Regions from separate parts of the Bilifractor sp. LCP21S3_A7 genome, predicted to be linked through region 1. Evidence: riboswitches for the same ligand, from Rfam matches in the RefSeq annotation. Region 1 holds a riboswitch; the other holds the start of a gene.

The links. Region 1 has a riboswitch for thiamine pyrophosphate ahead of thiC (phosphomethylpyrimidine synthase ThiC). Riboswitches for the same ligand answer to the same signal wherever they lie in the genome.
Region 2: it holds a riboswitch for thiamine pyrophosphate, as region 1 does, so the genes downstream of both, ACTQ1O_RS06965 (thiamine-binding protein) here and thiC (phosphomethylpyrimidine synthase ThiC) in region 1, are expected to answer to the same signal.

Annotation. Positions count from the first base shown of each region.
Region 1 covers NZ_JBQKGL010000002.1:191,061-198,845, forward strand. The annotation lists gene ACTQ1O_RS02555 (Dabb family protein) at 70-363, opposite strand; gene ACTQ1O_RS02560 (DUF975 family protein) at 457-1,266, opposite strand; gene thiC (phosphomethylpyrimidine synthase ThiC) at 1,572-2,882, opposite strand; TPP riboswitch at 3,091-3,193, opposite strand; gene ACTQ1O_RS02570 (hypothetical protein) at 3,165-3,401, opposite strand; gene ACTQ1O_RS02575 (urease accessory protein UreD) at 3,454-4,293, opposite strand; gene ureG (urease accessory protein UreG) at 4,290-4,907, opposite strand; gene ACTQ1O_RS02585 (urease accessory protein UreF) at 5,022-5,714, opposite strand; gene ACTQ1O_RS02590 (urease accessory protein UreE) at 5,825-6,340, opposite strand; gene ureC (urease subunit alpha) at 6,596-7,785, opposite strand, start outside.
Region 2 covers NZ_JBQKGL010000006.1:13,687-21,471, reverse strand. The annotation lists partial or broken gene ACTQ1O_RS06985 (PSP1 domain-containing protein) at 1-726, opposite strand, end outside; gene holB (DNA polymerase III subunit delta') at 787-1,776, opposite strand; gene ACTQ1O_RS06975 (guanylate kinase) at 2,076-2,678, opposite strand; gene ACTQ1O_RS06970 (MATE family efflux transporter) at 2,967-4,325, opposite strand; TPP riboswitch at 4,553-4,660, shown strand; gene ACTQ1O_RS06965 (thiamine-binding protein) at 4,832-5,134, shown strand; gene ACTQ1O_RS06960 (desulfoferrodoxin family protein) at 5,264-5,641, opposite strand; gene ACTQ1O_RS06955 (DUF1284 domain-containing protein) at 5,790-6,224, opposite strand; gene ACTQ1O_RS06950 (biotin transporter BioY) at 6,364-6,969, opposite strand; gene ACTQ1O_RS06945 (response regulator transcription factor) at 7,145-7,785, opposite strand, start outside.

The sequences.
Region 1 (7,785 bases):
AATTCAGGACTTACTTCTATAATTTTTGTGAAAATACCGGGAAATTTTGTGCATATCTGCTACGCATTCTCATCCCTCATAATCAAATATCGCCTTCTTCTCAAGGTATTTTCCGTAGTCTCTTTTCCAGGTTTTGTGGATTTCACTGTCGTCATAGACAGGCAATGCCTCCGGTTTCATCCGGATCCGGATCAGAACATCGTACCGGTTTGCCCGGTCAATCACATTTGGAAATACCTCAACCGATTCAATTCCTTCAATTCCGGTGAGACCCGCGAACAGTTCCCGGATCTCCGGCAGAAGATTCTCCTTCTGCTTTCGGGATATTTTCGCATTATATTTTGCCAGTATGCAATGATACATTCTATTACCTCCAAAATCGAAAACTATATGTGCTTCGAAAACGCAGACAAACCGCAGCTTATACATTTTGTGGCAAGATCATCGTATGACCGTTTACCACATGCCTGCGAAGCTGCCATTACCGCCCGGATTCTGTCCCGCGAACGGATTTTTCTCGATCTTGATGGCATCGTACAGCGCGGCGCTCGTCTGCGCCATATAGGGATCTACATAGAAGATACCGACCAGCCCGAAGGTAATGCTCGAAAAAATCACCCACAGAAGAAACGAAAGGTCCAGCACAAATGCCTTCCATTTATTTCCATACATCATGTTTCTGCTGATCTGGAACGCTTCCTCCATCGGCATGTCCGGATATTCAGCCAGAAGATACGGAATCATACGATATTCATACCCTTTCACGATTCCCGGAATCACGAAAAGCAATGACCAGAGAAAGGTATAGAGATCACGGAAGAACATCACCTTTACCACGTTCTTGTAGGAGTGATCAAATCCGTACATGATTTCGCGAAGCTCCGCTTTCTGGTGAAGATTCGTATAAAAGAACCTCCGCACCCCGACTTCCAGCGGATTCAGCAGAAATACATCGGCCACAATCGCGATGACGGCGATCAACACCACCACCATGAAGATGATCCCCGCAGCCATCAGCCACGCACCAAACATCCCGCCGGGAATGCCGCCCGGTCCCGCATGAAATCCGAAAATATCAGTGTCTCTGCCGGAAACGACATCATAATTCAAAATTCCGTTGCAAAATCCGGATAACGCTCCTCCGCCGGATCTGCTGTAAGATCCTCCAATCGTCAGCGAAAGAAGAAGTCCGGCAAGAACAGCTTTCCAGTAATTGCCCCTGAATACCTCTTTTGACCGGTTTTTTAATCCGATCCTAGTCCACATACTGCTCCTCCTTTTCTGTGCTGCGGCAAATATTGCAGTATATTCCAACATCCGCGGCAGCCCTGTGGCAGCTTCCGCCTCGCGGCGAAATCTGTAACCATGATTTTCATCCTTAAGTATACAGAATCCAGTGCCGGTAGGAAAGCATTTTCTTTTTTATTCATTTTTATTCATGCAACAGAAAAACAGGAATTTCACAGAACCTCTGTCCGGTGTCTCCGGCTGCTGACCTTAAGTCAGCCCCTGGATAAAGCAGTCCTGTGAAATCCCTGCAAAATATACTCTGATCAAATGATATCGATACATTAGAGAATATCGATATATTCTCCCGCCAGCGCTTTATTCATGCTCCGCACCGCGCAGAACTTTCCGCACATGGAGCAGGTGTCACTGTGATCATCCTCCGGCGCCCGGCTGTCCCGAATGGACTTCGCAGTCTTCGGATCAAGCGCCTCCTTGAACTGGGCTTCCCAGTCAAGCTTCCGTCTTGCATCCGCCATCCGGTCGTCCTGTTCCCGCGCACCCGGAATGCCCTTGGCGATATCTGCCGCGTGAGCCGCTATCCGGCTTGCTATTATTCCCTGACGTACATCGTCTATGTTCGGAAGCGCAAGATGCTCCGCCGGTGTCACATAACAGAGAAACGCAGCGCCGCTCATCGCCGCAATCGCCCCGCCGATCGCAGCTGTGATGTGGTCATAGCCTGGCGCGATATCTGTTACCAGAGGTCCGAGTACATAGAAGGGCGCTCCCTTGCAGATGGTCTGCTGAACCTTCATGTTTGCGGCGATCTGATCCATCGGCACATGGCCTGGTCCTTCCACCATGACCTGGACATCCCGGTCCCACGCCCTCTGCGTCAGCTCTCCAAGCCGAAGCAGTTCGCCGATCTGACAGCTGTCCGTCGCGTCCGCAAGGCATCCCGGCCGGCAGGCATCACCGAGGCTGATAGTCACATCATGTTCCCGGCAGATCTCCAGAATCTCATCATAATATTCGTAGAAGGGATTTTCGTTCCCCGTCATCGCCATCCATGCGAATACCAGGCTTCCTCCCCGGCTGACTATGTTCATTTTCCTCCTGCCGGCCTTGATTTCCTCAATCGTCTTTCTGGTGATCCCACAGTGCAGCGTCACGAAGTCCACACCGTCCTCTGCGTGCAGACGCACGACATCCACAAAATCCTTTGCACTGAGGGTCGCAAGGTCCCTCTGATAATGGATCACGGAATCATAGATCGGAACCGTGCCGATCATCGCCGGACATTCACTGGTCAGCTTTCTGCGGAACGGCTGGGTGTTGCCATGACTGGAAAGATCCATGATTGCCTCAGCGCCGAGATCGACGGCGCTGAGAACCTTCTTCATCTCCACATCATAATCCTTCACATCACGGCTGATACCGAGATTTACATTAATTTTCGTCTTCAGCATACTGCCGATGCCGTTCGGATCAAGCCCCTTGTGCGCCGGATTCGCTGGGATAACCACCTTTCCTTCCGCTACCCAGTTCCGGATTTCCTCCCCCGTTCTTCTCTCTTTTCCTGCCACAGCCTTCATCTCCGGAGTGACGATTCCCTTTCTCGCCGCCTCCATCTGCGTATGATACTCTCTCATCTGTAACCTTGTCCTTCCTTTCGAATTCTTTAAATAGAATAAAGTCACTAGCGCTTTTCGCATGTGACGCTCCTGTCTGCGGTTTCGAAGAGCTGTTCTGGTATAATACTGTATAAGCTGCGGATTGCTCCGTGCTTCGTGGTTTCGAAGAGCTTATACACAAAAAAGACGATACCCAAATGGATACCGCCTAAAAGACTACATAAAAACACCAGTGCTCGCACTTCCCTACGTTGGCATTATCCAAATCAGGTTCTCGGGTCGTATCTCATGTGATACCTCTCAGCCTTCCGGCTCCCCATGTTTTTCTATTCTATTGTTCTGTGCCGGCCCGGATGTTTCCCGGAAGCCAGGAGCAATGAGCCTCACAACGGGTTCATGATAACACATTCCCTTATTTTCATCAAGCGTACTTTTGCGCGAAAAATCAACCATTACTTTGGGCGAAAAATCAACCATTTTCAAAATTCTTTTTGATTGCCGATCTGGATTAACGACTTCCGGCACTTTGTCATACATATGCCTGTTGTCTCTATTGACAACACTCAAAATCGCTAAAGGCGCACTTCATTCAGGCATTTTTCCTCAACGCAAAGTGGGGATAACCGAGAATTTTCTCCCGGTAATAACCGGTCATTGAATACACGACTTCGCGGTTCCCCACGATGCTCTTCCCCAGAACACGAAGTACAAGACCATAACGATCAAGCAGAGACAATCCGAACCGGACCTCGTCGGAACCGGTGAATTTCTGATTCAGAAAATTTCTCAGTTCCTCCAGCATAGCCTCGTCGACACCTTCATCAATGATGACAGCGGAATTGTAGTTCATGGATCCCTCAAAGCATCCGATTTCATGCATATGATCCTCTTCCGGGTTGACGAGCAGAAAGTCATGGAACAGAAGCCGACCATCCATCCGGATATCGGTCTTCAGCCCGATATCCCGGTACTGGAAGGGTTCCTCGTTCTCCGACCACCCGGCAGTCAGACCGTCGGTCATAATCAGTCTGGATCCCCGGGCCATCTGGATCTCCGTGTTCTGACGAAACCTTGCCCTGGCGTACGGAATCGTCTCATCAATATAATACTCCAGGAAGGAATCCTTTCCAATCTTCACCCGGTTGTTCTGACTCGTCAGTCTTCCCCCGTCGCACTTGTAGATATAGTTCGGGGTCTGTGTCGTCACAATCGCATGACACTGTTCCTCGAGCGAAACCTCCTGAAGATACGTCTCCCCCTCGGTAAAACCGCCGCCGGTGCTGATCAGAAAATAATATGGAACGTCGACTGCAGCCGGAATGTTCCCGGAAATCCTGGAATTTCCCCTGCGGTAGGTCGTCTGCGCCACAGTTCGCCCGCTTCGGTTTGTAAATCCAAGGCGGATCTCTCCGTCAAATTGACTTTTCATTCAAGGTCCTCCAGAAGACAATCCTTCTTCAGCCACCGCACAACATCCTCGAGACCTTCGTCCGTCTTCAGATTCGTAAACACAAAGGTCCCATCTCCGCGAAACTTTCGGGACGTCTCCCGCATGTTCTCCAGATTTGCTCCGACATAAGGCGCGAGATCGATCTTGTTGATGATGAACAAATCCGACTTGATCATTCCCTGTCCAGCCTTTGCCGGGATCTTCTCTCCCTCCGCGCAGTCAATGATGTAAATGGAAAAATCTACCAGCTCGGGGCTGAAGGTTGCCGCGAGGTTATCACCTCCGCTTTCAATGAACATCAGATCGAGGGTGTGGTTGAAACGCTTCTCCAGCTTCTCCACCGCCGCAAAATTCATGGACGCATCCTCACGGATCGCCGTGTGCGGGCATCCGCCGGTCTCCACCCCGATGATTCTGTCCGCATCCAGTACGGAATGGGATACCATATACTCTGCGTCCCACTTCGTATAGATATCATTGGTGATAACCGCCATACTGTATTCATCCTTAAGCCTTCTGGTAAGCCTCTCGATCAGCTGCGTTTTTCCGGATCCTACCGGACCTCCGACTCCGATTCTTACTGCCCGTTTCATGATTCATTATCCTTTCTCTGTGATATGCTGCCGGATCATATTCCTGTCAGATGATTCCGGTATCCTGATTATTCTCTGATTCACTGCTCCTCGAATTCCTGCTTCTCGCATATACTACGACATGAACAATCTCGCTTCCTGTGTCTCATGACAGATCTGCGCCAGCTCGAGACCCGGAATGTTAGCTCCCAGATACTCCTCATTCAGCTCTGACGTCCGGTCATAAAGATCCGTGATCAGGAGCAAAATGTCATGCAGAATCACCTGTCCTTCTCTCTGTCCGAGGGGGACGGAGCGGACCGCGTTCTGCACCAGCGTGGACGCCACACTGTAGCCGTACATCTCAAAGGCATCCCGGCAGTCAATTCCCTTTTCATGGGCAAAAACAGAAAAAACGATCGCGGGGCTGCCGAAGTATTCGTCCTCATCCATCCTCTCCGCGTACCGGTTCAAAAATGCATATCTGTCCCCGTAAATTTTCCGGATCAGTGCCGCCATCTGTACAGCGATCATCCGGCTTCCCTCACGCGTCTCTCTTGCTGCCACGGACCGGTTGATGATGTCATCGTATCTCAGAAGCTCCTCCTCACGTCCCTCATCCAGAGCGCGGCTGCATAAAATGACCAGCAGTCCCTCTCCATAGCGGTACTGAGAGCGGAAATAGTTCTCCAGCCACTCCCGAAACTGCGGTGCCTTACGGATGACCCTCCTCGACAGATAATTTTCCATTCCGAAGGAGTGATTAAAGGTGCCGATCGGAAAGGTCGAATCACAGATCTGAAATGCCTCCAGCAACTCTTTTCTCATTCTGTTATTTTCCTCTCTGCAATATCTAATAAAAACTCTGCTGCATCCGGTCTGCAAAAGGCAGAGATACTGTAAAGCCCTGCCTTTCAAGCAAGCCCGGACAGAAATCTTTAGTGCTCTTCCGCGTGGTGCGCATGTGTATGTGCGCCCGGCGTATGGTGCGTGTGTGTATGTGCGCCCGGCGTCAGGTTTGCGTACTGCATGGGCTTCTCCAGCTGCACCTTCTCCACCGTAAACCCGGTTCCATTTTCCTTCAGCGTCTTCAGCACAACCGGATCCATCAGAAGCGTAATCCTGCCGTCTCTGATCTGCACCGGCTTATGCAGGTTGCCGAGCATATGCGCTGTTTTTCCCATTTCATCCATATCTGAGGGAGTAATCACGATCACCTCATCCGGAATGACACTCAGTACAAGAAGTTTTCCCCGCCCCAGCATAAACGCGGATCCGTTCTCCAGCTTCTGCGATTCATCCTCAAGCCTGATTCCATAGTCACGCCCGTGATCAGAGGTTACCCGCAGGATCGCTTTCAGAAGATCATCACTTTTTACCATAGCGGTCTCCACATGCCAGGATGCCAGATCCGGAATATCCTGGATATTCCCGTATACTTCCGTCAAAATCATGATTCTATACAGCTCCTCTCTGTCAGACTGTCTTGCTGTGAACGAGGCAGAACACATATCGCAGGCTATCTCTCCCTGTCACAGTGTCCGCCTATATAGGGAAATCAGTTCCAGCGATGCCCCCATATCCGTCTGATAATCATCGTCACAGTGTCCTCCATATATGGAGATCGGTCCGGCTGTCATTACAGACAGTCCGGACCGCCCCATGCCGGCACATATTACGCCGGAATATCATACCTGTTTCTGTACTTCTCAGAAGAAGTAGTACCGCTGTGCCAGTGAAATGGTATCTACCGGCTCACAGCTGATCAGCTCGTCATCAATTGTTACATTGAAGGTCTGCGGATCAATCCTGATCGTCTTCGGCGCATAATTGTTCAGCTTCATATCTCTCTTTGTGAGATTGCGCGTGTTATGAACCGGGAGAACAATCTTGTTCAGGCCGAGTTTTTCCTTAATTCCGTGTGTATACGCATAGGTGGATACAAAAGTGATGCTTGTGCTCTGAACTGCCTTGCCGAAAGCGCCGTAGAGATCTCTCATCATTCTCGGTTCAGGTGTCGGAAGACTGGAGGAAGCGTCTCCGACAACGCCGTATACGATCATGCCGGATTTCAGAACCAGCTTCGGCTTTGCGCCGAAAAACTTCGGATCCCAGATGACCAGGTCTGCGTACTTGCCGACCTCGACGGATCCCACATAATCGGAAATACCGTTGACGATGGCCGGGTTGATGGTATATTTTGCCACATAACGCTTGATCCGGTTATTATCGTCATATTCAGAATCGCCCTCGAGCGGTCCTCTCTGCTGTTTCATCTTGTCTGCCAGCTGCCAGCAGCGCATCGCCACCTCACCGACACGGCCCATTGCCATGGCATCAGAGGTCATGACGCTGAGAGCGCCCATATCATGAAGAACATCCTCTGCCGCCACCGTCTGCTTTCTGACACGGGACTCCGCAAAAGCGACATCCTCCGGAACCTTCGGATCCAGATTGTGGCAGACCATGGTCATATCAAAGAGCTCATCAATGACATTCTGCGTATAGGGGTTTGTCGGATTTGTAGAGGACGGAAGAATGTTCTCATCACCGGCTACAATCATGATATCCGGTGCATGTCCGCCGCCGGCGCCCTCTGTATGGAAGGTATGAACCGTACGTCCTGCAAAGGCATTAATTGTATTCTCAACAAATCCGCCCTCATTCAGGGAATCTGTGTGCACCGCGTACTGAACATCGTACTTGTCCGCTGCCTTGATGGAATTATCAATTCCCGCCGCCGTAGCGCCCCAGTCCTCATGAGTCTTGATTGCCGCGGCACCTGCCTCGACCTGCTCTGCAATAGTCTCCGGTGTGGCGCCGGCGCCCTTTGCCATAAATCCATAGTTCAGAGGATCGTTCTCAACGGCTTCTATCATACGCTGAATGTGCCATGCGC
Region 2 (7,785 bases), on a different contig from region 1:
GAGAACATTCAGAGACTGAACCTCTCCTTCCCGTCCGTCCGGCGTCTGAACCACATCGCCGACGCCCGGCAGCTTCCGGTTCAGGTATTCATAGGTTTCCTCCTCATTCTTAAGACAGCACATCAGCCGCCCGCAGACCCCGGATATCTTTGCCGGGTTCAGAGAGAGATTCTGTTCTTTTGCCATCCTGATTGAGACCGGCGCAAAATCAGACAGATACGTACTGCAGCAAAGCGGTCTTCCACAGGTTCCGATTCCGCCGAGCATCTTTGTCTCATCGCGAACACCGATCTGGCGAAGCTCGATTCTTGTCCGGAACACTGAGGCAAGATCCTTTACCAGCTCCCGGAAATCCACTCTTCCGTCCGCCGTAAAATAAAACAGCATCTTCTTGTTGTCGAAGGTGTATTCCGCCTGCACCAGCTTCATATCCAGGTTGTGATCCCTGATCTTCTGTCTGCAAATCCGGTAGGCTTCCTTTTCCTTGCGCTGATTCTCCTTCTCATGCTCAATGTCCGCATCTCCGGCCACGCGAATCACCGGCCGAAGCGGCTGCACCACCTGACTGTCCTCAACCTCCCGCGGCGCCAGGACAACTCTTCCGCACTCCACGCCCCTGGCGGTCTCAACGATGGCGTGATCCCCCTTCTTAAACTCCATGTCCTTCGGATCGAAATAGTAGACCTTTCCCCCATTCCGAAACCGGATTCCAATAATTTTTACCATTTTCTGCTTACTCCTATCAATCCCGTTCCCGGGACCTGTATTTCACATCATCTCCGCCGGTCAGCACTCCCGTATTGTGAGAAACAGGAGTTCCAGCGTCAGATCGGGATTTACATTCGCCCGGAATCTGCCCGCTGCCGTCTGTATCGCTTCCAGAATCTTCTGCAGTCCCTCATATGAGCTGGTGCTTGCCCGCTCCCGGATCGCGTTGATCTCACCCTTCATCACAAGACCGTCCACTTCCTTTGTCGCCTTAAACATCAGGACATCATGGAACCAGATCGTGAAGATATCAAAATAATCATAGATTTTCTGCTTATCTCCGGCCATCTCCCGGACAGCGTCAATCATATCGCCGACCTCCATCCTCTGCGAGTTCTTCAGAAGATATACGGCATTCTCCACCATCTCCATGAATTCAGAGGACTCCGCGATCCGTTTTGCCCTGCCGATATTTCCCTGGGCAAAGGATGCCATGATATCCGCCTGATAGTCGGGCACATGGAGCTGCTGCATCAGATAATCCTTCATCTCTTCTTCGGTAACCGGCTTCAGATTTAATGTCACGCATCTGGATCGTATCGTCGGAAGCAGAATCTCCGGATTGTCCGCCAGAAGCATAATGACAGCATATTCCGGCGGTTCCTCGATCGTCTTCAGAAGCGCGTTCTGCGCCTGCGGCGTCATCTTTCCCGCTTCCTCCACGATATAAATCTTATACCTGCTCTCATAGGGACGGATCTGCACATCCTCCACCAGCTGCTCCCGGATCTCGTCGATTCCTACAGAGTTCGGCTTTTCATGCGTCACATAGATGATATCCGGATGATTTCCGCCAAGAGCCTTACGGCAGGAGGCACATTTTCCGCAGGGTTCCGTTCCATGCTCCCCGCACTGAAGCGTCATGGCAAACAGTGTCGCTATGAGCCGCTTTCCAGACCCCTTCTCCCCGCCGATAATATACGCATGAGAGATTTTTCCCGTCCGGACTGCATTCTGAATATGTGACACTACATCTTTATGTCCAACAATCCCCGCAAATCCTTTCATTTCGTCAGGTTCACGCATGATTAATCCCTCCTTGAGCTTAATATTCTGCGAACTACTGATTTTCGTGTCGCTTACGCGTCACTTCGTGCTCATACCTGCTGCCTTAGAAACCGCATCCGGTCTCTTACGCACGCTTCGCGCGTGACGATCCTGGCTGCGTTTTCGAAGAGCTGTTCAGTATATGATACCATAATTCCTGGTGCCTGGGTACCCTCCGCCTGTTCATCTTCTGCTGCTGTCCATCCTTACTGTGCGCATGACTGACAAGGCCGATCGTTCACAGGAGTCTTGTCTGAACATCATGACCGGCGCTGTTTTATCGAAAGGATAAAGCCTGCGATTTCATCGATGCATTCCTGGATCATTCCGTTGTTTTCAAACCGCCTGGTGATGCCGGCCCGCGCTGTTTTTTCCCCGGAAAAGTCCTTCTGATCCGCCAGAAAGCGCCTGCACATCTCTTCGTACTGGGGCTGCTTCTGCTTCCGTTCTCTCCGCAGTGCCCTCTCCAGACGGATTCCATCGTCTACTTCAATATAGACCGGCACCATGACTTTTCTTCCGTAATACCGCACCATCTGCTCATAGGATTCCAGCGTACCGATTCCGAGATAATCGCTCTTCTTCAGATCAATCTGCCCCTCATCCGCCGTAAAATAATACCACGGTCCGCTGACCGTCTGATAACAACGTTCCTCAATGATCCGCCCGGCTTTTCTCAATTCCGCCAGATGCCTCTCGTCTGAAAAATAATATTCTCTGCCGTTCTCTTCCCCCTGCCGCATCGGCCTTGTGGTATACAGCACGATCGGCTTCAGATTCAGCTCCGACCGGGCAAGCAGTGCAGTGTATATGTGATCCTTCCCGCTTGCGCTCTTTCCCATAATGTAAAAAATTGTACCCATATTCACTCTCCACCGGTCACCGATACACCCGGTACCTCACACGGCTTCGTCCTGTATCATGACCTCATCCCGAGCTGCGGCTTCAGCCCACACAGCGGCCTTTCTCCTGCGTCACAACATCTGGTCCATGCCGCGCATTTTCCCTGCGTCACAACATCTGGTCCGCACCGCGCATTTTCCCTGCGTCACAACATCTGGTCCACGCCGCACATTTCTCCTGCGTCACAACATCTGATCCAAGCCGCACATTTCTCCTGCGTTACGACATCTGATCCGCGCCGCGGCTCCTTACTCTGTCTCCGCTCTCTCGTTTGTCGGCCTCTTTCCCATCCGGCGAAGACGCCGGATCAGGAACGGAAGCTCAAACATACTCATCGCGATCCATCCGAGAAGATACGACCATGGAATCGAGATGAATCCCCAGTGCCACACGAACACCATCGGTATTTCCGATGCGACCCGGACTCCCATGTTGATCAGACTGGAATATAACGTGACCTTCAGATCCCCCGTTCCCCGAAAATATCCCTGAAGTCCGTTTGTGAACGCGGGAACCGGATACATGACCGCGATGAGCCGCATATAGCGCTGCCCCTCCGCGATGACCTCAGGGTCCGAAGTGAACAGCCTGGTCAGCGGTCCCGCCGCCAAAAACACCACAGCACCGATCACCACGCCATAAACGAGCTCGCAATACATTCCGGCGCGATACGTCCGCTTCACCCGCGGCGCATTCCCCGCTCCGACATTCTGCGCCATCACTGAGGTCATGGCGTGCGCGATATTCTGCTGGGGAATTGTCGCGAAATCATCCACCCGGTTCGTTGCGTTGAAAGCCGCCGTCGCGTTTACCCCGAGCGTATTTACGATGGTCTGGGTTCCGATCTTTCCCATCTGAACCGTGCTCTGCTGGAGCGCACTCACAAAACCGAACGCAAGGGTTTTCTTCAGCATCGACCAGTCAAAGATCAGCCATTTTTTTCCGAGCCGAAGCTCCGGAACCTTCCTCTGAATATAGAAATAACAGAGAACCGCACTGAGGGCCTCACAGATCACCGTACTGATTGCGGCGCCCTCCACTCCCATATGAAGTAACGCGATAAAAAAGAGATCTCCCAGAATATTCAGTACCGCGCTTCCACCGAGAAAAATCAGCGGAGAGACGCTGTCACCCATCGCGCGCAGCATACTGGCCAGATAATTATAGATAAAGCTGAAGAACATGCCGAACAGTATGATCCTCAGATAGAAGACTCCCTCCGGTAGAATGACCGCCTCCACCTGCAGCGCCATCAGAAGCGGCTTCGCTGCCACAAACATCACAGCCGCGACTGCCACGGAGAAAACGCACCCCGAGATCATTCCCGTACTTACCTGTCTCCGCAGCTCCTCCTTCTTTCCCGCTCCATACAGCGTACTCACCAGTATTCCCGCCCCGAGACAGATCCCGTTTGTGAAAAGCAGAACAAGGGTGACCAGAGGATTTGTCGTACCCACTGCCGCGAGCGCTGTTTTTCCGACAAACCGCCCCACAATCATGCTGTCTGCCGCATTATAGGTAAGCTGAAGAAGCGTTCCCAGAACCAGGGGAATTGTAAACAGTATCAGGGTCTTTAGAATCGGCCCTTTCGTCATATCCTTCGTCATATCCAAAACCCGCTTTCAAACTCATACCTGCACATTATACCACCGAAGCCATAATAATCCATTTTAAATCTGCGGCAAGAGAGCGAAATCACGATTTAACGTACCTGCCCGCGAACGGTTAGCAGGACAAAAGTTGCTGTCTTCGCTGTCCTTAACCGCACACAGGATCTTCTCTGTCCTTAACCGCACACAGGATTGACACAGAAAAATAAAGTGACTAAAATATAGAACTACAGCAGGGGAGTCCGCCGGAAAGGACTGAGATACAGATGTTGTCTGTGACCCTTATACCTGATCTGGATCATGCCAGCGTAGGAAGCGTAAAGAGAATCACCGGATTTTTCCGTAGAAAACCCGCTCTTCATCCTTGATACAGCAGTGCCTGATTCATTCCGGCGCTGCTGCATTTTTTATGCCGACAGACGCAGATATCCACCTGCGGCGGACGATTTCCTTGTTGGCTGTTGAATACGAAAATGTTGAAAATGGAAAAGGAGGAAAAAGAAATGAAGGCAAGTGTAGCCATTCAGACATTACCAGATGTGGACAACGATGAAGAGCTGATCCGGATTGTAGATGAGGTTATCGCCTACATCAAGAGCACCGGCCTCAGCTATTATGTGGGGCCTTTCGAGACCGCCATCGAAGGAGACAGCTACGACCAGCTGATGGACGTGGTAAAGGAATGCCAGCATGTCGCAATCCGCGCCGGCGCACCTTCTGTCTCCGCATACATCAAGGTGGTATACAACCCGGAGCAGGAGATTCTGAGTATCGACAAAAAAGTTTCAAAACATCATACTGCATAAGTCCGGTCGCATAGTTCCATACCCACGCGGACTTATACAGAATCACCGCACACATAGTGTACGTAAGAGTCCGGATACAAAAAAAGAGCGGCATCGCCGCTCCTTTTTTGTGCCGTACTGTCTCCGGTATCAGATCTCCGCCTTCCAGAGGCCATGCAGATTGCAGTATTCATATGCCGCAACCGGTTCCTCTCCATCCGCGAGCGCAAATACCGCCTCCGGCTTATCTCCCGGTTTCAGATCTCTCTTCTGGAATCCGTTCTTTGTCTCCAGAATGATCCACTGGATATAATGCTCCTCCAGCATCGGATGTGCCACACTTCCAACCTTGACCGTAACCGTTCCGTTCTCAACACTGACAACCGGCACATGCTTCTCTGTCGCCGCGTCCGTTGTGTTCGGTGTAAGCTCCTTCATTGTCTCGCCGCAGCACTTCGGCGTGCAGGCCGTCTTCTCTGTCAGAAAAGTAATAAAGTTTCCGCATCCATCACATCTGTAAAATAACATTTCTGTGCCTCCTTTTCATCTGCAGCTCTGGCATGTGGATCAATACAGCTCCTGGCATGTCTGTAACATAACCTTTTATCTCATGATACACGAATATTAAGTCATACTCAAGCATATTTTCTGTAAAATAAAAGGAGCAGCACGCATTTTACAGATCTGTCTCTGTCCGGATGCCAAGGATTCTGTCCCGGCACAGGCTGACCGGATACCAGCTGCAGGTTCCACATATGGAATGCAGTTTTTCCCGGGTCATATGATCATCAATGTCCCGTACCAGCTTCTGATAATTGTAGTTCTCTCCCTCCTTCAGGCCGAACAATTCCAGAACCTTCCGGTCAAAAGCAAGCACCTTGTCATCGTTCACACAATGCTCAGGATCGCTGAGATTCGGACAGGCGGCACAGATATCATCCGGACGAAGGGTAATCTCAACACAAAAGTTCTCTTCCCGGCGCATCCGCGTTACAAAAGCCGTCATCCTTCTGACGAAATTTTCATCATAGCCTTTTCCCTCATAACCCTGCGTACACAGCAGATGATGGGGACGTAGTCTCATATCCGCCTTCCGGCCGTCTGTCTCCATAGCACCGATGCTCCTTCCAAAATGAAATGAGGTAAACGCGTTCGCTCGTGATTCACATTTTGTATTCCGAAAATGACACAAAACACGGTAACACCCGATTCACATTATGTATTTTTATTCTACTGACAAGTTAATGAATTCAGACAGCAGCTGTGCGTCTGACCTCCAGAACATGCGCCTTCTCCAAAGAATGCTTCAGAACCGGACCGAGAATCAGCACCAGAACCGCCTTCAGGATTGATGTCGGAATGAAGGGTATCACGCATGCCGTGAGCGCCGTAGCCAGATTTGACTGAGCGACTGCCATAAACCAGACAGAACCCACTGCATAGTTTACAACATAGCCGACCAGAACGCCGATCAGAAGACTCACGCAGGAAATGACCTTTCTGCCCCGCGCGCCCGCCGACACGGAAAGACGGACGCCGATTTCATCTCCAAGACCCGTGAACAGCGCAATCAGCGGGAACGAAACAAGGAATCCACCCGTCATTCCCATGATCGCACCGATTCCGCCCGTCCATCCGGCGAACACCGGAACGCCGATTGCTCCAATCAGAATATAGATGACCGTTGACCAGAATCCCTTCTTCGATCCGAGAATTGCGCCGGCCAGCGCGATGATCAACGTCTGCAGCGTCATCGGAACGCCGCCCGGAAGCGGAATGCTGAACTGTCCCACAATACTGATGATCGCCGCAAAAACAGCGATCATACAAAGATCCTTTACTGTGTTCTTCTTCATTGATTTTTCTCCTCCTGTTTTTAAACAGTTTTGAGTATAAATTCAACGAAGAACATTGTCAACCTGTTTTATTTTTTAGGGTGACAATAATCACCCGGCGCAAATCGGTCCGGATTATCTGCACGCCTTTGCTCTTAATCCGATACACGCGCATACATAGGTCCCTGTGACCGGCTTATATTTTAAAACGGTAGCCGACACCCCATATCGTCTCAATATACTGCGGTTTTGCTGTATTGAATTCGATTTTTTCCCGGATCTTCTTGATGTGCACCGTTACTGTCGCAATATCTCCGACGGAATCCATGTTCCAGATCTCACGGAACAGTTCTTCCTTTGTAAACACATGATTCGGGTTCTCCGCCAGAAAAGTCAGAAGGTCAAATTCCTTGTTGGTAAATGTCTTTTCTTCCCCGTTCACCCAGACTCTTCTGGCCGTCTTGTCGATCCGGATCCCGCGTATCTCGATAATGTCATTCTTAGGCTGACTGCTCACCAGACGGTCATACCGCGCCATGTGCGCCTTGACCCGCGCCACCATCTCGCTCGGAGAAAACGGCTTCGTCATATAATCGTCCGCGCCAAGTCCGAGACCATGGATCTTGTCGATGTCATCTTTTTTTGCCGACACGATGATGATCGGCGCGTTCTTTTTCTCACGAATCTTTCTGCAGATTTCAAATCCGTCTACAACAGGAAGCATAAGGTCAAGAATGTACAGATCATAATCGGTCTCCAGCGCCCTCTTCAGCCCCTTGTCTCCCTCATTCTCAATATCAACCTCGAAGCCGGAGAGCTCCAAATAATCCTTCTCCA